4 regions of the Streptomyces sp. NPDC057854 genome follow, and region 1 is predicted to be linked to each of the others. Evidence: riboswitches for the same ligand, from Rfam matches in the RefSeq annotation. Region 1 holds a riboswitch; each other region holds the start of a gene.
What was found. A riboswitch is a leader RNA that binds a small molecule or an ion and turns the genes downstream of it on or off. The one in region 1 is predicted to bind cobalamin.
Positions count from the first base shown of each region.

Region 1 (5,657 bases):
AGGGTGGACGCCGGAAGGGGCACGGCGGCCGGGTCGTACGCGTGGAAGACCACCAGGGCCCCGGTCTCGTGGGCGGTGAAGCGCAACGGGCTCACCATCCAGGACGCGGTCAGCAGGGTGCCGTCGCCGCGCGCGAAGAAGTCCTGCTTCTCCTGGCGCGCCTGGCCGCTCATGAAGGCTTCGATGATCGAACACTGGGTGCGCGGCATGCGCATCCCGTTGGCGTCCCGGTGGAGGAGCTCGTGCGCGTCCTGCCCCAGAACCTCGTCCGCGCTCAGGCCGAGCAGCAGCTCGGCCTGCGCGTTCATGGCGACCAGAGCCCAGTCGGCGTCCACGGCGTAGGCCCCGGCGCCCAGCCGGTCCAGAGCCCCGCCCAGCAGCCGCTGCAGCGTGCCCCACCGCTCACGAGGGCTCACGGGCCCCGCCGTGTCCCGCATCCCGCACCTCCACGCTCCGGAACGGCCAGTGCGCCCGGTGCCCGGCCCCAGGCCGGACGGCGGGGCCGGCCACGGCACCGGCAGCCACGCGGGGACACGGCGCTGTCGCTGCTCAGGGACGGCTGAGTAACACAGGCACCGTACACGGTGGGCCCCGGCCACCACGTCCCGCGCCCACACGGCACCGGAAGCACGGCCGAGCCCCGGGGCAGGGCGGTGCGCCCACCCGGCACCGGCCGGAGGGCGGCGCGTCGGCGTCAGCGGGCCATGGTCTCGATCAGGTAGTAGGGGGCCGCCTCCGGCAGCGGCGTCGCCGACACCACGAACAGCCCCGCGCGGCGGCACACCTCCTCGAAGTCCCCGCGGGTACGTTCCCTCCCGCCCAGGTTCACCAGCATGTTGAGGTCGCTGAGGTACGTGATCCCGCCGTCCGCGGCGTGCGCGGCGGCGCCGGTGCCCACGACGTCGGGAAGCACCGGCTCCACGATCAGCACGCGGCCGCCGGGCGGCAGCGCCTCGCGGCAGTGGCCGAGGATCGTGACCGCCTGATCGTCCGACCAGTCGTGCAGGACGCTCTTGATCAGGTACAGGTCCGAGCCGCCCGGCACGGAGTGGAAGAAGTCGCCCGCGGCCAGGGAGCAGCGGTCCGCCACTCCGTGCCGGTCCAGCGTCTCCGGTGCCTGGGCCAGACCCTCCTCGGTGTCGTGGAGGACGCCGAGGAGCGCCGGGTGCGCGGCGAGTACGCCGGCCAGGACGCTTCCGTCGCCGCCGCCGACGTCGGTGACCGACGTGAACCGGCCGAAGTCGTAGGCGTACGGCAGCACGGCGGCGGTCTCCCCGGAGGCCTGGCTCATCGCCGCGTTGAAGTCGGCGGACAGCTCGGGGTGCCGGCCGAGATGGCTGAAGAAGTCGGTGCCGAAGACGGCGTCGAACGCGACGCCACCGGTGCGGACGCTGCTGTCCAGGCCGTCCCAGGCCCGCACGATCGCCGGGTCGGTGAACATGCGGGCGAACGAGAGGAGCGAGTCGGGGCGGCCGGCACGGAGAAGGGCGCCGGCGGCGGTCACCGAGAACGTGTCGGATGCGTGCTCCTCCAGCAGGCCCAGTCCCGCCAGGGCGCGCAGCAGCCTCGTCATGGGCTGGTGCGCGGCTCCCGCGTCGGCGGCGACCTCGCCGGCCGGCCGGCCGTCCGCCGTCGCCGATCAGGTCGAAGACTCCGAGCCGCAACGCGGCGCGCAGGGTCTGCGAGGCCATGCTTCCGAAGGCGAGCCGGACGATCAGACCTCGGTCGTCCCTGGCCTCTTGGGCGGTGGAGGCGGCGGTGGCGGTCGTGGCGGTGTCCATGGTGGTCACGGATGACACTTCCTTCCTCGTCGGGAGGGATGAGATGACGGGGTTGTTCCGGGGCAGGGGTCAGAGGCCGGCCAGGGCAGTCGGGGTGCACCCGGCGAAGGCGAGGACGTCGCGGTGGAGGTGGGACTGGTCGGCGTATCCGTGCGCCAGGGCGACGTCCGCGGCGCTGCCGCCCGCGCGCAGGGCCCGGGCGGCCCGGTCGAAGCGGACGAGCATGGCGGCGCGCTTGGGCGTGAGGCCGACCTGGGCCGTGAACCGGGACCACAGCCGCTTGCGGCTCCACCCGCAGGACGCGGCGAGGTCGTCGACCCGTACCCGGCCGCCGTGCGCCACGATGGTGTCCCACACACCGGCGACCTCGGGCGTCATCGCCCGGCCCCGGGCGGCCCGGCGGGCGAGGAACTCGCTGACCAGCGTGAAACGTTCCTGCCACGTGGTGGCGGCGGCGACCCGTTCGCGGAGCTGCCGTTCCTGCCGCCCCCACAGGTCGTCCAGGCCGGCGACCGCCCCGCGCAGTTCGTGCGGCGGCACACCCAGCAGCGCGTAAGCGGTGCCGGGCGACAGGCACATCTCGACGCACTAGACGTCCCGGCCGTGGATCCGCGTGGGACCGGGCGACAACGAAGCGACCAGGCCGGGATGAGCGCTCGGGCGCGCCGTGGGCCGTGGCGCGGTGCCGCCCTCGACCGTGAACGGGGCGTCTCCCAGGCCGATGACGACGACCACGGCCGGCTGGGGCAGCACCCGCAGGTCCAGCGGCCGGCCGACGCGGTCCCGGAATCCGGCCATCCGGACACCGGGAACGGCGGGCACGCCCGCGGGCCGTGCCACTTCCCACCCGCTGTCGGCCGCATGACCGCCGCCGGAACCCTGGTCCACGGCCAGGGCCGCGGCCACGGCCCGAGCCTCCGCATCCACGTCGTCGCTGTGCATGCCCCCACCCTGACGGACCCGGCCCGCCCCGTCTTGGAAGAAAGTTCCCCGGGCCGATGCGCGGAGCGTCCACGGTCGCGCGAGGGCCACGGAGGGCGGTCTCGCCGTACGCGCTATGCTGCGAGAGCCCCGCGGGGGAAGTCCGGTCGAAGTCCGGCGCTGACCCGCAACGGTAGACGGAGCCCGACTCGTGGCGCCGTGAGCCCGATTACCCGCGGTGGTGAAGGCCCCTGTCGAATCGCCGTGGACTGCGAGAGGGTGCTGCGCAGGGCGCCCCGCGTCCCGGGCTGCTCCTTTGCTCCAGCAGGTGCACGGCCCGAGCGAAGGCGACCCGCCGGTGGTCACACCCCTGGAACGCACACCCGCGCCGCCCCTCCCCACGGCCCGCAGCGGAGCCGACTCCGCGCCGTCCCGGCGCGTGTCACTGCCGCTTCTCCTTCCGGTCCTCTCCGCCGGTCTCCTGCTCTCCGTCGTGTGCGGGGCGGGACTGGGGGCCTCGGGGCTGTCCTGGGGACAGGTGCTGCGCTTTCTGTGGGCCGGGCTGACCGGCGGAGCGATATCGGCGGACGAGGTCGCGGCCTACACCATCGTGTGGGAACTGCGCTTTCCGCGAGCCGTGCTGGCCGGGGTCGTCGGAGCCGGACTGGCGGCCATCGGAGTCGCCGTCCAGGCCATGGTCCGCAACGCCCTCGCCGACCCGTTCGTCCTCGGCATCTCCTCCGGCGCGGCCGTCGGCGCCAACGCCGTCCTCCTCTTCGGCGCCTTCGGTGCTCTCGGACTGTGGGCCCTGTCCACGGCGGCCTTCCTCTCCGCGCTCCTCGCCATGGCGCTGGTCTACGCGATCGCCCGCACCGCCGGCGGCCTGACCCCGCTTCGGCTGGTGCTGACGGGCACCGCGATGTACTACGGCTTCTCGGCCGTCACCGCGTTCATGGTGTTCGCGGCGGAACGCGGCGAGGCGGCCCGCTCCGCGATGATGTGGCTGCTCGGCAGCCTCGGCGGAGCCAGCTGGGCCTCCGTGCCGATCGCCGCGGGAGCCGTCCTCGCCGGTCTCGCCCACCTCATGGTGTCGGCGCGTCGCCTGAACGCGCTGGCGATGGGCGACGAGACCGCGGCCGCCCTGGGGGTGGACGCGGGGAGGCTGCGCAAGGAGCTGTTCCTGGTCTGCGCCGCCGTCACCGGCGCCGTGGTCGCGGTGAGCGGGGCGATCGGCTTCATCGGCCTCATGGTTCCGCACGCCGCGCGGATGCTGGTCGGCGCGGACCACCGCCGGCTGCTGCCCGTCGCGGCCCTCTCCGGAGCCGTACTGCTGATCTGGGTGGACATCCTGTCGCGGGTGGTGCTCGCGCCCGTCGAGCTGCCGGTGGGCGTGCTGACCGCCGTCATCGGCGTCCCGTGCTTCGTCCTGCTGATGCGCCGCCGCTCCTACACCTTCGGAGGCAAGTGATGCGGGTCGACATCGACGTCCTGACGGTCGAGATCGCCGGCGCGCGGCTGGTCGAGGAGGTCACCCTGTCCGCGGACGGCGGGCAGGTCGTCGGCCTCGTGGGGCCCAACGGCAGCGGCAAGTCCACCTTGCTGCGCTGCGTGTACCGCGCCCTGCGCCCCACGGCGGGCACGGTACGGCTCGGCGGTGAGGACCTGCACTCCCTCAGCGCGCGCGAAGGCGCCCGCCGGCTGTCCGCCCTGCCCCAAGAGGCGGTCACCGAGTTCGACTTCACGGTCGCCGAGGTCGTGGCGATGGGGCGGCTGCCGCACCAGGGGCCGGTGGCACGGACGACCGACGAGGACCGCAAGGCGTGCGAGGCGGCGCTGCTTCGGGTCGGCGCCGGCCACCTCGCCGACCGCGGCTTCCTCACCCTCTCCGGCGGCGAGAAGCAACGGGTCCTGATCGCCCGGGCGCTCGCCCAGCAGCCCCGCGTCCTGGTTCTCGACGAGCCGACCAACCACCTCGACATCGCCCAGCAGCTGGAGGTCCTGGCCCTCGTGCGCGACTGGGGGTCCCCCAGGACGGAGCCCGGGGACGGCGTGACCGTGCTCACCGCACTGCACGACCTCAACCTCGCCGCGCTCCACTGCGACGTGCTCTATGTCATCCACAGGGGCCGGATCGTCGCCTCCGGCGCTCCGCACGAGGTGCTCACGCCCGCGCTGCTGGCCGAGGTCTTCGGCGTACGGGCCCACCGGGTGCCGCATCCCGAGACCGGCGCCGTGCAGCTGCTCTTCGACCGTCTTCCGTCCTCCCGTCCCGCTTCCTGAGGAGTCGTCGCCACCATGCCGAAGTCCGTACGCCCCGCCGCGCTCGCCCTCGCCGCCGCCCTGGTGCTCACCGGTTGCGGAGCGCAGGTCACCCCGGAGAACGGCGCGGGGGGTGGTGCCGAGGCCCGCGACGGGCACTACCCGGTCACCATCGAGAACTGCGGCCGGAAGAAGAGCTACGACAAGGCCCCGCAGCGCGTGGTCACCAATGACGTGGGGATCACCGAGATCATGTTCGCGCTCGGGCTCGAGGACCACATGGCGGGCTACGTGATGCCCGACGACAGGGGCGACCTCACGTCCGTCCCCTGGAAGGACGGCTACAGCAAGACCACGTGGCTCTCGAAGAAGACGATCAACAAGGAGCTGGTGCTCGACGCCCGCGCCGACCTGGTCTTCGCGGGCTGGAACTACGGCTTCAACGAAGGCGAGGGCTTCACCCCCGCCCAGCTGGAGAAGGTGGGCATCGACTCGTACCTGCTGAGCGAGTCGTGCCGCAACGGGCGGGAAAAGGCACGGGGGGTGATGCCGCCGCTCGAAGCGCTGTACACCGACCTGCGGAACCTGGGAAGGATCTTCGACGTCGAGGCACGCGCGGAAGCCCTCGTCGCCGGCTTCGAGAAGACGGTGGCCGACGCACAGGCCACGGCCCTGAAGGGCGCCGACCGTCCGCGC
Region 1 covers NZ_JBHVMF010000001.1:385,598-391,254, reverse strand. Annotated here, with positions in the region: gene ACFVQZ_RS01775 (SpoIIE family protein phosphatase) at 1-437, opposite strand, end outside; partial or broken gene ACFVQZ_RS01770 (methyltransferase) at 695-1,781, opposite strand; gene ACFVQZ_RS01765 (helix-turn-helix domain-containing protein) at 1,851-2,360, opposite strand; gene ACFVQZ_RS01760 (hypothetical protein) at 2,370-2,723, opposite strand; cobalamin riboswitch at 2,811-2,958, shown strand; gene ACFVQZ_RS01755 (iron ABC transporter permease) at 3,073-4,170, shown strand; gene ACFVQZ_RS01750 (ABC transporter ATP-binding protein) at 4,170-4,982, shown strand; gene ACFVQZ_RS01745 (ABC transporter substrate-binding protein) at 4,998-5,657, shown strand, end outside.

Region 2 (5,657 bases), on a different contig from region 1:
CATGCCGGGCAGGCCGTCGCCGCACAGGTCGCGGCCGAACTGGAGCTCCGCCTCGACCGCCTCCCGCAGCATGTCCGTGACCTGCTGCCGCAGCTCGTCGTCGAAGAGCTCCGGCTCCTCCTTGCGGACCGTGTCCACGACCTCGAACGCGAAGTTCATGTGCATGGTCTCGTCGCGGAACACCCAGTTGGTGCCCGTCGCCAGGCCGTGCAGCAGGCCGCGCGAGCGGAACCAGTAGACGTACGCGAAGGCGCCGTAGAAGAACAGGCCCTCGATGCAGGCGGCGAAGCAGATCAGGTTGAGGAGGAAGCGGCGGCGGTCCTCCCGCGTCTCCAGGCGGTCGATCTTCTCGACCGAGTCCATCCACCGGAAGCAGAACTGCGCCTTCTCGCGGATCGACGGGATGTTCTCGACGGCCGCGAAGGCCGCCGCGCGGTCGTCCGGGTCGGGCAGGTAGGTGTCCAGCAGGGTCAGGTAGAACTGGACGTGCACGGCCTCCTCGAAGAGCTGGCGGGAGAGGTAGAGCCGCGCCTCGGGGGAGTTGATGTGCTTGTAGAGCGTCAGCACCAGGTTGTTCGCCACGATCGAGTCGCCGGTCGCGAAGAACGCGACGAGCCGGCCGATCATGTGCTGCTCGCCGGGGGTGAGCTTGGCGAGGTCGGCGACGTCCGAGTGGAGGTCGACCTCCTCGACGGTCCAGGTGTTCTTGATGGCGTCCCGGTAGCGCTCGTAGAAGTCCGGGTAGCGCATCGGGCGGAGCGTCAGCTCGAAGCCCGGGTCGAGGAGGTTGTTCGTACGGGTGGTCACTGGCATGCCTCGCAGGACTCGGGGTTTTCGAGGGAGCAGGCGACGGCGTCCGCGTCGGGGGCCGCCTGCTGGACGGGGATCGGGGTGGCGGCGGACGCCGACGCGGCGCGGGCGATCCGGGTCGCCGGGCGGGAGCGCAGGTAGTACGTCGTCTTCAGGCCCTGCTTCCAGGCGTACGCGTACATCGACGACAGCTTGCCGATGGTCGGCGTCTCCATGAACAGGTTCAGGGACTGCGACTGGTCCAGGAACGGGGTGCGGGCCGCCGCCATGTCGATGAGGCCGCGCTGCGGGATCTCCCAGGCCGTGCGGTACAGCTCGCGCACCTCGGCCGGCACCCAGCCGAAGCCCTGCACCGAGCCGTTGGCCTCGCGCAGCGCCTCCCGGGTCTGCGCGTCCCACACGCCGAGCCGCTTCAGCTCGTCCACCAGGTACGTGTTGACCTGCAGGAACTCGCCGGACAGCGTCTCGCGCTTGAACAGGTTGGAGACCTGCGGCTCGATGCACTCGTACACGCCGGCGATCGACGCGATGGTCGCCGTCGGCGCGATGGCGAGCAGCAGGCTGTTGCGCATGCCGACGGCGGCGATCCGCTCGCGCAGCGCCGCCCAGCGCTCCGGCCAGTTCAGCTCGACGTCGTAGTGGTCGGGGTGGAGCACGCCCCGCGCGGTGCGGGTCCGCTCCCAGGCCGGCAGCGGGCCGTTGCGCTCGGCGAGGTCGGCGGACGCCTCGTACGCGGCGAGCATGATCCGCTCGGCGATCCTCGTGGACAGTGCCTTCGCCTCGGCGGAGTCGAAGGGCAGCCGCAGCTTGAAGAAGACGTCCTGGAGGCCCATCGCGCCGAGGCCCACGGGGCGCCACTTCGCGTTGGAGTTCCCGGCCTGCTCGGTCGGGTAGAAGTTGATGTCGACGACCCGGTCGAGGAAGGTGACGGCGGTGCGGACCGTGTCGTCCAGGCGGGCCCAGTCGATGCCCCCGATCTCGGGGTGGACGAAGGCGCCGAGGTTGATCGAGCCGAGGTTGCAGACGGCCGTCTCGCCGTCGTTGGTGACCTCGATGATCTCGGTGCAGAGGTTGGAGGAGTGGACGACGGTGCCGGGCTCGGCGGTCTGGTTGGCGGTGCGGTTGGAGGCGTCCTTGAAGGTCATCCAGCCGTTGCCGGTCTGGGCGAGGGTCCGCATCATCCGGCCGTACAGGTCGCGGGCCGGGATGGTCCGGCGGGCCAGGCCCTTCGCCTCGGCGGCGCGGTAGGCGGCGTCGAACTCCTCGCCCCACAGGTCGACCAGCTCGGGCACGTCGGCGGGGGAGAAGAGCGACCACTCGGCGTCCGCGTTCACCCGGCGCATGAACTCGTCCGGGATCCAGTGGGCGAGGTTCAGGTTGTGGGTGCGGCGGGCGTCCTCGCCGGTGTTGTCGCGGAGCTCCAGGAACTCCTCGATGTCGGCGTGCCAGGTCTCCAGGTAGACGGCGGCGGCGCCCTTGCGCCGGCCGCCCTGGTTGACGGCGGCGACCGAGGCGTCCAGCGTCTTCAGGAAGGGCACGATGCCGTTGGAGTGCCCGTTGGTGCCGCGGATCAGCGAACCGCGCGAGCGGATGCGGGAGTACGACAGGCCGATGCCGCCGGCGTGCTTCGACAGGCGCGCGACCTGGTGGTAGCGGTCGTAGATGGAGTCCAGCTCGTCCTGCGGGGAGTCCAGCAGGTAGCAGGAGGACATCTGCGGGTGGCGGGTGCCGGAGTTGAAGAGCGTGGGGGAGGACGGCAGGTAGTCCAGCCGGCTCATCAGCCCGTACAGCGCCGCGACCTCGTCCAGGGCGCGGTCCGAGTCGTCCTCGGCGAGGCCGGCGGCGACCCGGAGCATGAAGTGCTGCGGGGTCTCGATGACCTTGCGGGTGAGCGGGTGGCGCAGCAGGTAGCGGGAGTACAGCGTCCGCAGGCCGAAGTAGCCGAAGCGGTCGTCGGCGGCCGGGTCGATCAGCGCGTCCATCCGCGCGGCGTGCCGGGCGACGAGGGCGGCGGTGCGGTCGGCGATCAGGCCCTCGCGGTGGCCGGTGGCGACCGAGGCGGAGAAGGAGACGGCGCCCTGTCCGGCGGCCTCCTCGGCGATGGTGAGGGTGAGCAGGCGGGCGGCGAGCCGGGAGTAGGCGGGGTCCTCGGAGATGAGTCCGGCGGCGGCCTCGGTGGCCAGTTCGCGCAGCTCCGCCTCGTCCGATCCGGCGTGCCGGCCGCGCAGCGCGGCGGCGGCGACCCGGCCGGGGTCGGTGTCGGTGAGGTCGGCGGTGAGGTCGGTCAGGGTCCGCAGCAATACGGTTCCGGGGCCGTCGCTCTCGCTCGTGGCGGCCTCGGTGGCTGACGGACCCGCAGGCGCGATGGTCACGTGGGGGCTCTCCCTCGCTCGGCCCGGGGCAGCGGCGGGGGAGGGCGGGCGTGCGCACGCGCGGAAGCGCCCGCGTCCACCGGCCCATTCCGCGAGGCCCGGACGTCGTCGGCGCCCGGAACGGTCGGACCGGGCGCACCGCGCGCAGGTGCTCGGACTCGCCCGTGCGGAAGTGAGGAAAGCGCACGAAGCACACCGTTGCGGGACAGTTCCGGATTCGCACCGGATTCCCCTGCGTCGACAGCGAGCACGAGCATACATGTGGGGGGCGCCGATCGCGGCACCCCCCACATGTTGTGTCGCCGGACGTCGGTGCGGTCAGAGGTCCAGGGCGAGGACGAGCAGCGGCGACAGCTCCGGAACGGGGCTCCAGTCCCGTTCGGGGAGCCGGGTGAAGCCGACCCGCTCGTAGATCCGGTGGGCCTCCGCCATCCGGTCCTGGGTGGAGAGCAGCATCCGGGTGCAGCCGTCGAGGGCCCGGGCCCGTTCGACGCAGGCCCGGACGAGCGCCTCGCCGACGCCCCGGCCGCGCGCGGCGCGGGCGACGGCCAGGAGCCGGAATTCGGCCTCGCCGGGCCCGGCGACGTCCGCGTACGCGCCACCGCCGGCGGTGAAGGTCACCCCGCCGAGCAGCCGGCCGTCGGCGTCGACGGCGACCAGCACCTCCGCCTCGGCGACCCGCCGGGCCACGTCCTTCATCACCGGCAGATAGGGGTCGTCCTCGCCGAAGGTGAGGTGTCCGTCGTCGAGGTAGGCACGGGCGGTGATCTCGCCGAGTTCCTCGTACTCCTCGGGCCGTACGGCCCTGATCGTGAAGTCCATGGCGGGCAGTCTGCCCGCAGGAACGGGCGAGGACCCGGGGTTTTCCGCCCCCGGGCCCTCGCCACCGTCCGCGTACCGCCGGATCAGTGGGTGCCGGCCCCCACCTTCGGGAGCTCGGTGCTGACCCCGGCGTCGCCGGCGTCGGCCGTGTAGTCCGACGGGGAGGTCTCGTCGACGCCCTGGGGGGCCTTGAGGGCCCGGAGGACGAAGGTGAGGACGACCGTGACGACGAGGTTGAGGACGAAGGCGGTGAGGCCGATGTAGCCGATCTCGCCGATGCCGGGGATCTCGGCGGAGGAGCCGCCGAAGTGCTTCTGGGTCGGGCTGGCGACGCCGTACGCGGCGGCGGTGCCGTAGACCATGCCGACGGCCCAGCCGGCGAGCAGCGCCCAGCGGTGGAACCAGTTGGTGAACAGACCGCCGACGAGGGCCGGGAAGGTCTGGAGGATCCAGATGCCGCCGAGGAGCTGGAAGTTGATGGCGACCGTCTTGTCCATGGTGAGGACGAAGGCGAGCGCGCCGACCTTCACCAGCAGCGAGACCACCTTGGAGACCTTGGTCTCCTGCTCGGGGGTGGCGTCCTTCTTGATGAAGTCCTTGTAGATGTTGCGGGTGAAGAGGTTGGCCGCGGCGATCGACATGATCGCGGCGGGGACGAGCGCGCCGATGCCGATGGCGGCGAACGCGACGCCCGCGAACCAGTCGGGGAACATGTTCTCGAAGAGCTGCGGGATGGCGAGCTGGCCGTTGCTCACCTTGATGCCGGCGGCGATCGCCATGAAGCCGAGCAGCGCGAGCAGGCCCAGCATCAGCGAGTACAGCGGCAGGATCGTGGTGTTGCGGCGGATGACCTCGCGGCTCTTCGACGACAGGGTCGCCGTGATCGAGTGCGGGTACATGAAGAGCGCGAGCGCCGAGCCGAGCGCGAGCGTCGCGTACGTCCACTGGCTCGCCTCGCCCGGCACCAGGGAGCCGCGCGGCTTGTCGGTGGCCGGGTTGACCGTCGCGTACGCCTCGCCGGCCTTGGCGAAGATCTCGTCGAAGCCGCCGAGCTTGATCGGGATGTAGATGATCGCCACGGCGATGACGAGGTAGATCAGGGTGTCCTTGACGAACGCGATGAGCGCGGGGGCGCGCAGGCCCGAGGAGTACGTGTACGCGGCGAGCACGCCGAAGGCGATCAGCAGCGGCAGGTCCTTGATGAACCAGTGGGTGGTCTCGCCGCCGCCGACGCCCATCACGTCCAGGACGGCCTGGATGCCGACGAGCTGGAGCGCGATGTACGGCATGGTGGCGAGGATGCCGGTGAGGGCCACGGCGAGCGAGAGGCCCTTGGAGCCGAACCGGCCGCGCACGAAGTCGGAGGTGGTGACGTAGCCGTGCCGGTGCGAGACCGACCAGAGGCGCGGCAGGAAGGTGAAGATCAGCGGGTAGACCAGGATGGTGTACGGGACGGCGAAGAAGCCGGCCGCGCCCGCCGCGTAGATGGCCGCCGGGACGGCGACGAAGGTGTACGCGGTGTAGAGGTCGCCGCCGAGCAGGAACCAGGTGACCCAGGTGCCGAAGGACCGGCCGCCGAGGCCCCATTCGTCGAGGCTGTTCTCGTTCTCGGCCCTGCGCCACTTGGAGGCGAGGAAGCCCATGACCGTGACG
Region 2 covers NZ_JBHVMF010000013.1:36,509-42,165, forward strand. Annotated here, with positions in the region: gene ACFVQZ_RS19800 (ribonucleotide-diphosphate reductase subunit beta) at 1-813, opposite strand, end outside; gene ACFVQZ_RS19805 (ribonucleoside-diphosphate reductase subunit alpha) at 804-3,182, opposite strand; cobalamin riboswitch at 3,308-3,446, opposite strand; gene ACFVQZ_RS19810 (GNAT family N-acetyltransferase) at 3,501-4,004, opposite strand; gene mctP (monocarboxylate uptake permease MctP) at 4,088-5,657, opposite strand, start outside.
Region 2: another riboswitch for cobalamin. It lies ahead of ACFVQZ_RS19805 (ribonucleoside-diphosphate reductase subunit alpha); the one in region 1 lies ahead of ACFVQZ_RS01755 (iron ABC transporter permease).

Region 3 (5,657 bases), 430 kb from region 1:
GGCCGGCGACCCAGCCGAGCGTCCACAGCGCGAAGGTGACCGCGAGGACGTCCGTCAGCATCCGCGGCTCGGAGAAGTCGAGGAACGCCAGGACGACGGTGGCGACGGCGAGGCAGAGGCCGGCGGAGAGGCCGAGGCCGCTCAGCGCCCGCTTGGTGTCCGTGGCGCTGTGGCGCAGCACGGCCAGCTTCATCCGGATCAGGACGCCAACCACGACAGCCCCTCCCCGCCGCCGACGGTCTCGCCGACCAGGTCGACGAAGGTCTCCTCCAGCGAACGGCTGCCCCGCACGTCGTCCAACGGCCCCTCGGCGACGACGCGGCCCCGTGCCATCACGCCGACGGTGTCGCAGAGTTGCTCGACGAGCGCCATGACGTGACTGGAGATCAGCACCGAGCCGCCGCCGTCGACGAACCGCCGCAGGATCCGCTTCACGGTGGCGGCGGACACCGGGTCGACCGCCTCGAAGGGCTCGTCCAGCACCAGCGTCCTGGGGGCGTGCAGCAGAGCGGTGGCGAGGCCGATCTTCTTGCGCATGCCGGTGGAGTAGTCGACCACCAGGGTGCATTCGGCGGAACCGTCGAGCTCCAGCACGGCGAGCAGTTCCTCGGCGCGCCGGTCGGCCTCCGTGGCGTCGATGCCGTGCAACTGGCCCAGGTAGACGAGGAGTTCGCGGCCGGTGAGCCGTTCGGGCAAGGCCAGGCCGTCGGGGAGGACGCCGAGCAGGCGGCGCGCCTTCAGCGGTTCGTCCCAGATGTCGACGCCGTGGACCTCGGCCGTGCCGGCGTCGGGGCGGAGGAGGCCGACGGCCATCGAGAGGGTGGTGGTCTTGCCCGCTCCGTTCGGCCCCACGAGCCCGTAGAAGGATCCGGGCCGGACGGTGATCCGCACCCGGTCCGCGGCCGTGTGGTCGCCGAACACCTTGTGCAGGCCGTCGAGGCGGAGAGCGGGCACCTCCGCCGCGGGGGCCGGGGAGGCGGCGGAGGCCGTGGCGTCCGCGTCCGTCGTGGTCCTGTGCTGCTGCCGAGTGACGTCGTCCACCGCGTTCCTTCTCGTGCTCCGGCCGGCGAGCGCGCTCGGGCCGCCGTTCGGTCTCCGGGCGCGTGACCATGGTCGGGGGGCCGGGCCTCCCGCGTCGAGGGGCGCGAGGGAAAGAAGTGACGGCGGTGACCGCCCCTCCGGCAGGGACGGCGCTCGACGGGCCCGCCGGGGCCGATCCCCGTGCCCTCGTACCGGACGCGACGCACCGGTGCGCGGCCCCGCCCTCGCGCCGATAATTGCGCCATCATGCACCCATGCGACGAGCACGCACCGGGAGATGCCTGTGAAGATGCTGATCAACGTGCCCGAGACCGTCGTGGCCGACGGGCTGCGGGGGCTCGCCGCCGCGCATCCCGAACTGACCGTGGACGTGGAGCGGCGGGTGGTGGTGCGCAGGGACGCGCCGGTGGCGGGGAAGGTGGCGCTGGTGTCGGGCGGCGGGTCCGGGCACGAGCCGCTGCACGCCGGGTTCGTGGGGCCGGGGATGCTGGACGCGGCCTGTCCCGGGGAGGTGTTCACCTCGCCGGTGCCGGACCAGATGGTGCGGGCCGCCGCGGCGGTGGACAGCGGCGCGGGGGTGCTGTTCGTGGTGAAGAACTACACCGGGGACGTGCTGAACTTCGAGATGGCCGCCGAACTCGCCGAGGACGAGGGGATCCAGGTGGCCCGGGTCCTCGTCGACGACGACGTGGCGGTGACCGACAGCCTGTACACGGCGGGGCGGCGCGGGACCGGGGCGACGCTCTTCGTGGAGAAGCTGGCCGGGGCGGCGGCCGAGGAGGGCGCGCCGCTGGAGCGGGTGGAGGCGCTGGCCCGGCAGGTGGTCGCGCGGTCACGGTCGTTCGGGGTCGCGCTGAGCGCGTGCAGCACGCCCGCGAAGGGCGGTCCGACGTTCGATCTGCCGCCGGGCGAGCTGGAGTTGGGCGTCGGCATCCATGGCGAGCCGGGGCGGGAGCGGCGCGGGATGATGACGGCGGGGGAGATCGCCGAGGTCGCCGTCGAGGCCGTACTGGACGATCTGCGGCCCTCGGATCCGGTGCTGCTGCTGGTGAACGGGATGGGCGGCACGCCGCTCCTGGAGCTGTACGGCTTCAACGCGGAGGTGCGGCGGGTGCTGGACGCGCGCCGGGTGCCGGTGGCGCGGACGCTGGTCGGGAACTACGTCACCTCCCTGGACATGGCCGGCTGCTCGGTGACGCTGTGCGCGGCGGACGAGGAGCTGCTGCGGCTGTGGGACGCGCCGGTGGCGACCGCCGCGCTGCGCTGGGGCCGGTGAGCGGGCCATGACGGAGACGGCGGAGACGTACGGGGCCGGGGTCGTGGTGCGGTGGATGGGCGCGGTCGCGGCGGCGGTGGAACGGGAGGCCGGGCGGCTGACCGAGCTGGACGCGGCGATCGGCGACGCGGACCACGGGGCCAATCTGAAGCGCGGGTTCGCCGCCGTGGCGGCGGCGCTGGCGAAGGAGCCGCCCGCGACGCCGGGCGCGGTCCTGGTGGCCGCCGGGCGGGAGCTGATCTCCACGGTCGGCGGGGCGTCCGGGCCGCTGTACGGGACGCTGCTGCGGCGGGCGGGCAAGGCGCTCGGCGACGCGGAGGAGGTCACCCGGGCCGGGCTCGCGGACGCGCTGGGCGCCGGGGTCGCGGCGGTCGGGCAGCTCGGCGGGGCCGTACCGGGCGACAAGACGATGCTGGACGCGCTGGTTCCGGCGGTGGCGGCGCTGCCCGGGTCCTTCGCCGCGGCGCGGGCCGCCGCCGAGGAGGGCGCGCGGGCGACCGTCCCGCTGCGGGCGCGCAAGGGCCGGGCCAGCTATCTCGGCGAGCGGTCGGTCGGGCACCAGGACCCGGGGGCGACGTCGGCGGCGCTGCTGTTCGCGGCGCTGGCGGAGGTGACGGCCGGATGAGCGGAGGCAGGGTCGGAATCGTGCTGGTCTCGCACAGCGCGGCCGTCGCCGCGGCGGTGGCGGAGCTCGCGCGGGGCCTGGCCGGCGGCGGCGACCTGGCGCCGGTCGCGGCGGCTGGCGGCACCCCGGACGGGGGGCTCGGCACGAGCGCGGAGCTGATCGCCGCGGCGGCGGAGGGCGTCGACGCGGGGGCCGGGGTGGCCGTCCTGGTCGACCTGGGGAGCGCGGTCCTCACGGTGAAGGCGCTGCTCGCGGAGGGCGACGAACTCCCGGAGGGGACCCGGCTCGTGGACGCGCCGTTCGTGGAGGGCGCGGTGGCCGCCGTGGTGACGGCGAGCGCGGGCGGCGACCTCGACGCGGTGGCGGCGGCGGCCTCGGAGGCGTACGCCTACCGCAAGGTCTGACACCGCAAGGTCTGACACCGCAGGGTCCGACGCGGGTCCGAGGGGTGCCCCGGCCGGGTTCCACGCCGCCGGGGCGCCCCTCGTCGTCCGAGCAGCAGCAACGCACTGGGACGGGGTCCACGCTAGTGCGGGGGTCTGACAACGCGCCCTCTCCCGCCCCGGCCGGCGCCCCGCGGCGGAGCGTGGGTGACCGATGCCGCATTGTGATGAGGCAGGTCAACCCACTACTGTCGCAGGGCCTTGGTGTTCGGGAAACCGGTGCAGTACCGGTGCGGCCCTCGCCACTGTGATCGGGAGGTCCGGCTCCATCCCCCAGGGGAAGCCACTGCTCCGCCGCGGGAGACCGTCGTGGGGTGGGAAGGCGGAGTCGGGCGGCACTACCGTCAGCCAGGAGACCGGCCAGGGCGCGTTGTCCATCCACGAGGTGCTGGAGAGGGTCTCCCGATCATGCATATCGCCGAGGGGTATCTGCCCCCCGTCCACGCCGCCGCCTGGGGCGTCGCGGCGGCTCCGTTCGTCGTCCACGGCGTCCGCGCGCTCACCCGCGAGGTGCGCGCCCACCCCGAGTCCACCCTGCTGCTGGGCGCGTCCGGCGCCTTCACCTTCGTCCTGTCCGCGCTCAAACTGCCGTCGGTGACCGGCAGTTGCTCCCATCCGACGGGTACGGGCCTGGGTGCCATCCTGTTCCGGCCGCCGATCATGGCGGTGCTCGGCACGATCACGCTGCTGTTCCAGGCGCTGCTGCTCGCGCACGGCGGACTGACGACGCTGGGCGCCAACGTCTTCTCGATGGCGATCGTCGGCCCCTGGGCGGGATACGGGACGTACGCGCTGCTGAAGCGGTCCGGGGCGCCGCTGATGGCGGCCGTGTTCTGCGGCGCGTTCGTCGCCGACCTCTCCACGTACTGCGTGACCAGCGTCCAGCTGGCGCTCGCCTTCCCCGACCCGGGCAGCGGGGTGGCGGGTTCGCTCGCCAAGTTCGGCGGCATCTTCGCGCTGACGCAGATCCCGCTCGCCGTGAGCGAGGGGCTGCTGACCGTCCTGGTGATGCGGCTGCTCACCCAGTCCAGCAAGGGCGACCTGCTGCGGCTCGGGGTGCTCGGCCGGCCGGAGGAGAAGCGACGCGAGGGGGCGGCGGCGTGATGAGCCGGAACGCGAAGATCAACACGCTGCTGCTCGCGCTGGTGGCGGCGCTGGCGGTGCTGCCGCTGGCGCTCGGCCTCGGCGACCACAAGGAGGAGCCGTTCGCCGGCGCCGACGCGGAGGCGGAGACGGCGATCACCAAGATCGAGCCGGACTACGAGCCGTGGTTCAGCCCGCTGTACGAGCCGCCGTCCGGTGAGATCGAGTCGGCGCTGTTCGCGCTCCAGGCGGCGCTGGGCGCCGGTGTCCTCGCGTACTACTTCGGGCTGCGGCGCGGTCGGCGGCAGGGCGAGGAGCGGGCGGCGGCCCGGGGCGAGGGCGGCGCGCCGGGCGCGGACGCCGGCGCGGACGCGGACCGGGGCGCGTAGCCGCGGATGCTGCCGATCGACGCGGCGGCGCACAGCAGTCGCTGGCGCCGCCGCCATCCTGTGGAGAAGGCCGTCCTCGGTTTCGGTCTGACGCTGTGCGCGGTGTGCCTGCCGCCGTGGCCGGGCGCGGTCCTGGTCGCCGCGGCGGCGCTCGCGGTGCTGCTCGGTCCGGCCGGGGTGCCGGGCCGGCAGCTGTGGCGGGCCTTCCGGATCCCGCTGGGCTTCTGCGTCACGGGCGCGGTGCCGCTGCTGTTCGCGGTGGGCGGTGCCGGAGGGTTCGTGGCCTGGGCGCCGGACGGGCCGGTCCGCGCCGGTGAACTGCTGCTGCGGACGGCCTCGGCCTCGCTGGGGGTGCTGCTGTTCGCCTTCACCACGCCGGTGTCGGACGTGCTGCCGCGGCTGGTGCGGGCCGGGGTGCCGGCGCCGGTGGTGGACGTGGCCCTGGTGATGTACCGGATCGTGTTCCTGCTGCTGGACGCGCAGGCGAAGGTGCGGCAGGCGCAGGCGGCGCGGCTCGGGGCGACGACCCGGGGCGCGGTGTGGCGGTCGCTGGCCGGGCTCGGCGCGACGTCGTTCGTCCGCGCCTTCGACCGGGCGCAGCGGCTCCAGACCGGTCTGGCCGGGCGGGGGTACGACGGGACGCTGCGGGTCCTGCTGCCCGAGGCGCCCGTCTCCCGTCCGTTCCTCGCGGCGACGGGCGGTCTCCTCGCGGGGCTCGTCGCCCTCACCCTCGTCCTGGAAAGGTTCCTGCCGTGACGTCTCCCACCCCGGTCGTGGAGCTGGTGCGCGCGGGTTTCGCG
Region 3 covers NZ_JBHVMF010000001.1:812,152-817,808, forward strand. Annotated here, with positions in the region: gene ACFVQZ_RS03865 (hypothetical protein) at 1-214, opposite strand, end outside; gene ACFVQZ_RS03870 (ABC transporter ATP-binding protein) at 199-1,041, opposite strand; gene dhaK (dihydroxyacetone kinase subunit DhaK) at 1,325-2,317, shown strand; gene dhaL (dihydroxyacetone kinase subunit DhaL) at 2,325-2,942, shown strand; gene ACFVQZ_RS03885 (PTS fructose transporter subunit IIA) at 2,939-3,346, shown strand; cobalamin riboswitch at 3,543-3,765, shown strand; gene ACFVQZ_RS03890 (energy-coupling factor ABC transporter permease) at 3,794-4,489, shown strand; gene ACFVQZ_RS03895 (energy-coupling factor ABC transporter substrate-binding protein) at 4,489-4,857, shown strand; gene cbiQ (cobalt ECF transporter T component CbiQ) at 4,864-5,613, shown strand; gene ACFVQZ_RS03905 (energy-coupling factor ABC transporter ATP-binding protein) at 5,610-5,657, shown strand, end outside.
Region 3: another riboswitch for cobalamin. It lies ahead of ACFVQZ_RS03890 (energy-coupling factor ABC transporter permease); the one in region 1 lies ahead of ACFVQZ_RS01755 (iron ABC transporter permease).

Region 4 (5,657 bases), on a different contig from region 1:
GCGGGAGGGGAGGACGGCGACCGAGAAGTACGGGACGGTCTCCGGGTCCACGTCGGCGAGGCGGTCGGTGCGCTCGCCGGCCATGAACGCCCGCTCCACGTACCGCGCGTCCTCCAGGCGGCCGGCCCGCTCCAGGGCGCGGCGCACGGCCGGGAAGGTGCGGCCGAGCTTCATCACGACCGCCGAGTCGGTGCCGGCGAGGCGGGCGGTCAGCTCGTCCTCGGGGAGGGTGCCGGGGACGATCGTCAGGACTTCCTCGGCCTCGCACAGCGGCTCGCCGAGGCGGGCGGCGGCGGCGCTGACGGAGGTGACGCCGGGGATGACGGTGGTGTCGTAGCGGTGCGCGAGCCGCTTGTGCATGTGCTGGTAGGAGCCGTAGAACAGCGGGTCGCCCTCGGCGAGGACGGCGACCGTGCGGCCCGCGTCGAGGTGCGCGGCGAGGCGGGCGGCGGCCTCCTCGTAGAAGTCGTCGAGGGCGCCGCGGTAGCCGCCGGGGTGGTCGGTGGTCTCGACGGTGAGCGGGTACATGAGCCGCTCCTCGACGTGGTCCTCGCGCAGGTGGGGGGCGGCGATGGAGCGGGCTATCGAGCGGCCGTGGCGGGCCGAGTGGTAGGCGACGACGTCGGCCTCGGCGATGGCCTTCACGGCGGCGAGGGTGAGGAGGTTCGGGTCGCCGGGGCCGAGGCCGACCCCGTACAGCTTGCCCTTCACTACGGTCACTGCTGGATCTCCGGTTCGTGCGCGAGGGCGTTGAGGGCGGCGGCGGTGATGGCGCTGCCGCCGCGGCGGCCGCGGACCACCAGGTAGTCGAGGCCGAGGTCGTTGGCGGCGAGGGCGTCCTTGGACTCGGCGGCGCCGATGAAGCCGACGGGGATGCCGAGGACGGCGGCGGGCTTCGGGGCGCCCTTCGCGATCATCTCCAGGAGGTGGAAGAGCGCGGTGGGGGCGTTGCCGATGGCGACGACGGAGCCTTCGAGGCGGTCCCGCCACAGTTCGAGGGCGGCGGCGGAGCGGGTGGTGCCGAGCTCGGCGGCGAGGCCGGGGACGGCGGGGTCGGCGAGCGCGCACAGCACCTCGTTGTCGGCGGGCAGCCGCTTGCGGGTGACGCCGGAGGCGACCATCTGCGCGTCGCAGAGGATGGGGGCGCCGGCCTGCAGGGCGGCGCGGGCGCGGGTGACGACGCCGGGGGAGTACGCGAGGTCCCGCACGAGGTCGGTCATGCCGCAGGCGTGGATCATGCGGACGGCGACGGTGGCGACGTCGGCGGGCAGCGCGCCGAGGTCGGCCTCGGCGCGGATCGTGGCGAAGGAGCGGCGGTAGATCTCGGCGCCGTCTTTCTCGTACTCGTACATCCTCAGTGCTCCATCGGTTTCGTGCGGGCCGCCGCCACGGCTGCGGCCAGGGCGGTGCGGGGGACGGGCGCGCCGTCCAGCAGATAGGTGCCGGTGTCCCGGGCGGTGACCTCGACCCAGGTGCCGTGCGGGTGTCCGCAGCGGCGCTCGCAGCCGGAGTAGTGCACGGGCAGCGGTCCGGCGGGGGCGCGGGCGGCGTCGGCGCGGACGTCGGCGAGGGACTTGGCGCAGCCGGGCAGGCCGGTGCAGGCGGTGACGCCGGTGCCGGGGGCGGCGGGGTCGGTGAGCAGGCCGAGGGCGGCGAGGGCGGGGAGCCGGCCGGCGGTGGGGCCGACGGCGACCGCGCCGCGCCAGGGCGTCAGCCGGATCTCGGCCGCGCCGTCGGCGAGCGCCCGCAGTTGCCCGGCGGTGAGCCGGCCGAGGGGGGCGAGGACGTGCACGGCGTGGTCGCCGAGCGGGCCGGGTGCGGGCGGGGGTCCGGCCGGCCGGGCGGGAGAGGGTACGGGCTCCGCGGTGATCGCCGCGCGGCGCAGGGCGCCGGCCCAGTCCGGGAGGTGCCCGGGCGGGAGTTCGCGGGGGCGCCAGGCGCCGGTGGCGGCGGTGTCGGCGGCGTCGAGGAAGGCGAGGGCGCAGGCGAGCGCGGCGGGCGCGGCGGCTTCGGCGCCGGGCAGCCGGAAGGCGCCGGAGCCGGTGTCGAGGACGACGGTGCCGTCGGGTGCTGCGATCAAGGTCACATCGCCGCCGAGTCCGGCGACGTCGCCGCGGCCGTCGTCGAGGACGAAGAGGAAGCGGCCGGAGAGGGCCGCCGCGCGGGGTGCGGCGCAGAGCGCGGCGTCGAGGGCGCGGGCCCACAACTGCACGTCGGCGTGGCCGAGTCCGTCGAGTCCGGCGGCGGGGGAGGCGACGATGTTCCGGACCCGCTCGTGGGTGGGGGAGGGCAGCAGGCCCGCGTCGCCGAGGAGGGCGGCGAGCCGGGCGCCGCAGTCGTCGCGCAGGCCGCGCAGCTCGGCGTTGCCGCGTGAGGTGACGGAGACGGCGCCGTCGCCCAGGGTCTCGGCCGCGTCCGCCAGCGCCAGGGCCTGACGATGCGTCAGGCGGCCTGCGGGGAGGCGGAGTCGGGCGAGGTGCCCGTCGGCGGCGGCGTGCAGCCGGAGCGCCCCGGGGCACGCGTCGCCTCGGTCCCGTATGCGGGGTTCGCCCGGTTCGGCCGGGCGGGGCGGGGTCGGCGGCATGGCGGCGAGCATACCCACGGGGAACCGGACGGCCACCGAGTGTGATCCGGCCGACTCTCCGGCGCCCTCCGGCGCGCCGACGGCACGCTCTACTATGCAGATCGGCATGGGGTCCCAGGACCCCGGGGAGGAAGCCCGGTGAGAATCCGGCGCGGTCCCGCCACTGTGAGCCCGTACCCCACGGGTGAGCCAGGAACTCCCGCCGTCCATCGACCACCCGGGGCGCGGACAACCCCGAGGAAGGGCCTGAGCCTCGCCATGCTCCTGCTGCTGTCGCACTCCGACACCGACCTGCTCAGCGCCCGTGCGGCCGGCGGTCCGGTGGAGTACCGCTTCGCCAACCCGTCCCGGCTCCCGCTCGCCGACCTCCCCGCGCTCCTCGACGGCGCCGAGCTGGTCGTCGTCCGCCTCCTCGGCGGCGTCCGCTCCTGGCAGGAGGGCCTCGACGCGGTCCTCGCCACCGGGAAGCCGGTCGTCGTCCTCAGCGGCGAACAGGCCCCCGACGCCCAGCTGATGGCGGCCTCCACGGTGCCGGTCGGCGTCGCCACCGAGGCGCACGCCTACCTCGCCCACGGCGGCCCCGCCAACCTGGAGCAGCTGGCCCGCTTCCTCTCCGACACCGTCCTGCTCACCGGCCACGGCTTCGAGGCCCCGGCGCCCGCCCCCACCTGGGGCCCGCTGGAGCGGACCGCGCGCCCCGGCGACGGCCCGACGATCGCCGTGCTCTACTACCGCGCCCACCACATGAGCGGGAACACCGCCTTCGTCGGCGCCCTCTGCGACGCGATCGAGGACGCCGGCGGCCGGGCGCTGCCGTTGTACGTGGCGTCGCTGCGGGCGCCCGAGGAGGAGCTGCTGGCGGAGCTGCGCCGCGCCGACGCGATCGTCACCACCGTCCTGGCCGCCGGCGGCACCAAGCCGGCCGCCGCGCAGGCGGGCGGGGACGAGGAGGCGTGGGACGCGGGGGCGCTCGCCGCGCTCGACGTGCCGGTGCTCCAGGCGCTCTGCCTGACCGGTTCGCGCGCCGCCTGGGACGAGAACGACGAGGGCCTGTCGCCGCTGGACGCGGCGAGCCAGGTCGCCGTCCCCGAGTTCGACGGCCGTCTCATCACCGTGCCGTTCTCGTTCAAGGAGATCGACGCCGACGGCCTGCCCGCCTACGTCGCCGACCCGGAGCGCGCCGCCCGCGTCGCCGGCATCGCGGTCCGGCACGCGCGGCTGCGGCACATCCCGAACGCCGAGAAGAAGCTGGCGCTGGTCCTCTCCGCGTACCCGACGAAGCACTCCCGCATCGGCAACGCCGTCGGCCTGGACACTCCGGCCTCCGCCGTCGCCCTGCTGCGCCGGTTGATCGCCGAGGGGTACGACTTCGGGCCGGCCGAGGAGCTGCCGGGCCTGGTGTCCGGCGACGGCGACGAGCTGATCCGCGCCCTCATCGAGGCCGGCGGCCACGACCAGGACTGGCTCACCGAGGAGCAGCTGGCGCGCAACCCGGTCCGCATCCCGGCCGCCGACTACCGGCGCTGGTACGCCGGGCTGCCGGCCGAGCTGCGCGAGCAGGTGGAGGAGCACTGGGGTCCGGCGCCCGGCGAGATGTTCCTGGACCGGTCGCGGAACCCGGAGGGCGACATCGTCCTGGCGGCGCTGCGGCGCGGGAACCTGCTGATCCTCATCCAGCCGCCGCGCGGCTTCGGCGAGAACCCGATCGCGATCTACCACGACCCGGACCTGCCGCCGTCGCACCACTACCTGGCCGCCTACCGCTGGATCGCGGCCCGCGCGGAGGACGGCGGCTTCGGCGCCGACGCGATGGTCCACCTGGGCAAGCACGGCAACCTGGAGTGGCTGCCCGGCAAGAACGCCGGCCTGTCCGCCGCCTGCGGCCCGGACGCGGCTCTCGGCGACCTGCCGCTCGTCTACCCGTTCCTGGTCAACGACCCGGGCGAGGGCACCCAGGCCAAGCGCCGGGCGCACGCCACGCTCGTCGACCACCTGGTGCCGCCGATGGCCCGCGCCGACTCGTACGGCGACATCGCGCGCCTGGAGCAGCTGCTCGACGAGTACGCGCAGATCTCCTCGATGGACCCGGCGAAGCTCCCGGCGATCCGCGCGCAGATCTGGACCCTCATCCAGGCCGCCAAGCTCGACCACGACCTCGGTCTCCAGGAGCGCCCGGAGGACGACGGCTTCGACGACTTCCTGCTGCACGTCGACGGCTGGCTGTGCGAGGTGAAGGACGCGCAGATCCGTGACGGCCTGCACGTCCTCGGCGGCGCGCCGACCGGCCCGGAGCGGGTCAACCTGGTGCTGTCCATCCTCCGCGCCCGGCAGATCTGGGGCGGTACGCAGGCGCTGCCCGGTCTGCGGGAGGCGCTGGGCCTGGACGAGTCGGCGGCCACCCGGACCACCGCCGACGAGGCGGAGGCGAAGGCCCGCGAGCTGGTCGAGGCGATGGAGGCCGCGGACTGGGACGCGGACGCGGTCGCGACGGTGGCGGCGGGGCACGGCCCCGAGGTCGCCGCGGTCCTCCGGTTCGCCTGCGACCAGGTCGTGCCGCGGCTGGCGGCCACCACCGACGAGCTGACGCACGCGGTGCACGCCCTGAACGGCGGCTTCGTGCCGGCCGGCCCGTCCGGCTCGCCGCTGCGGGGCCTGGTCAACGTGCTGCCGACGGGCCGGAACTTCTACTCGGTCGACCCGAAGGCCGTGCCGTCGCGGCTCGCCTGGGAGACCGGGCAGGCGCTCGCCGACTCGCTGCTGGAGCGCTACCGCACCGACAACGGTGCGTGGCCGACCTCCGTCGGCCTCTCCCTGTGGGGGACGAGCGCGATGCGGACCGCCGGCGACGACGTCGCCGAGGCGCTGGCGCTGCTGGGCGTCCGGCCGCTGTGGGACGAGGCGTCGCGCCGGGTGAAGGGCCTGGAGCCGATCCCGCTCGCCGAGCTGGGCCGCCCGCGCGTCGACGTGACGCTGCGCATCTCGGGCTTCTTCCGGGACGCGTTCCCGCACGTCATCGGCCTCCTCGACGACGCCGTCCGGCTGGTCGCGGGGCTCGACGAGCCCGCGGCGGACA
Region 4 covers NZ_JBHVMF010000017.1:110,980-116,636, forward strand. Annotated here, with positions in the region: gene ACFVQZ_RS24105 (precorrin-2 C(20)-methyltransferase) at 1-711, opposite strand, end outside; gene ACFVQZ_RS24110 (precorrin-8X methylmutase) at 717-1,352, opposite strand; gene ACFVQZ_RS24115 (cobalamin biosynthesis protein CobG) at 1,355-2,596, opposite strand; cobalamin riboswitch at 2,676-2,802, shown strand; gene cobN (cobaltochelatase subunit CobN) at 2,843-5,657, shown strand, end outside.
Region 4: another riboswitch for cobalamin. It lies ahead of cobN (cobaltochelatase subunit CobN); the one in region 1 lies ahead of ACFVQZ_RS01755 (iron ABC transporter permease).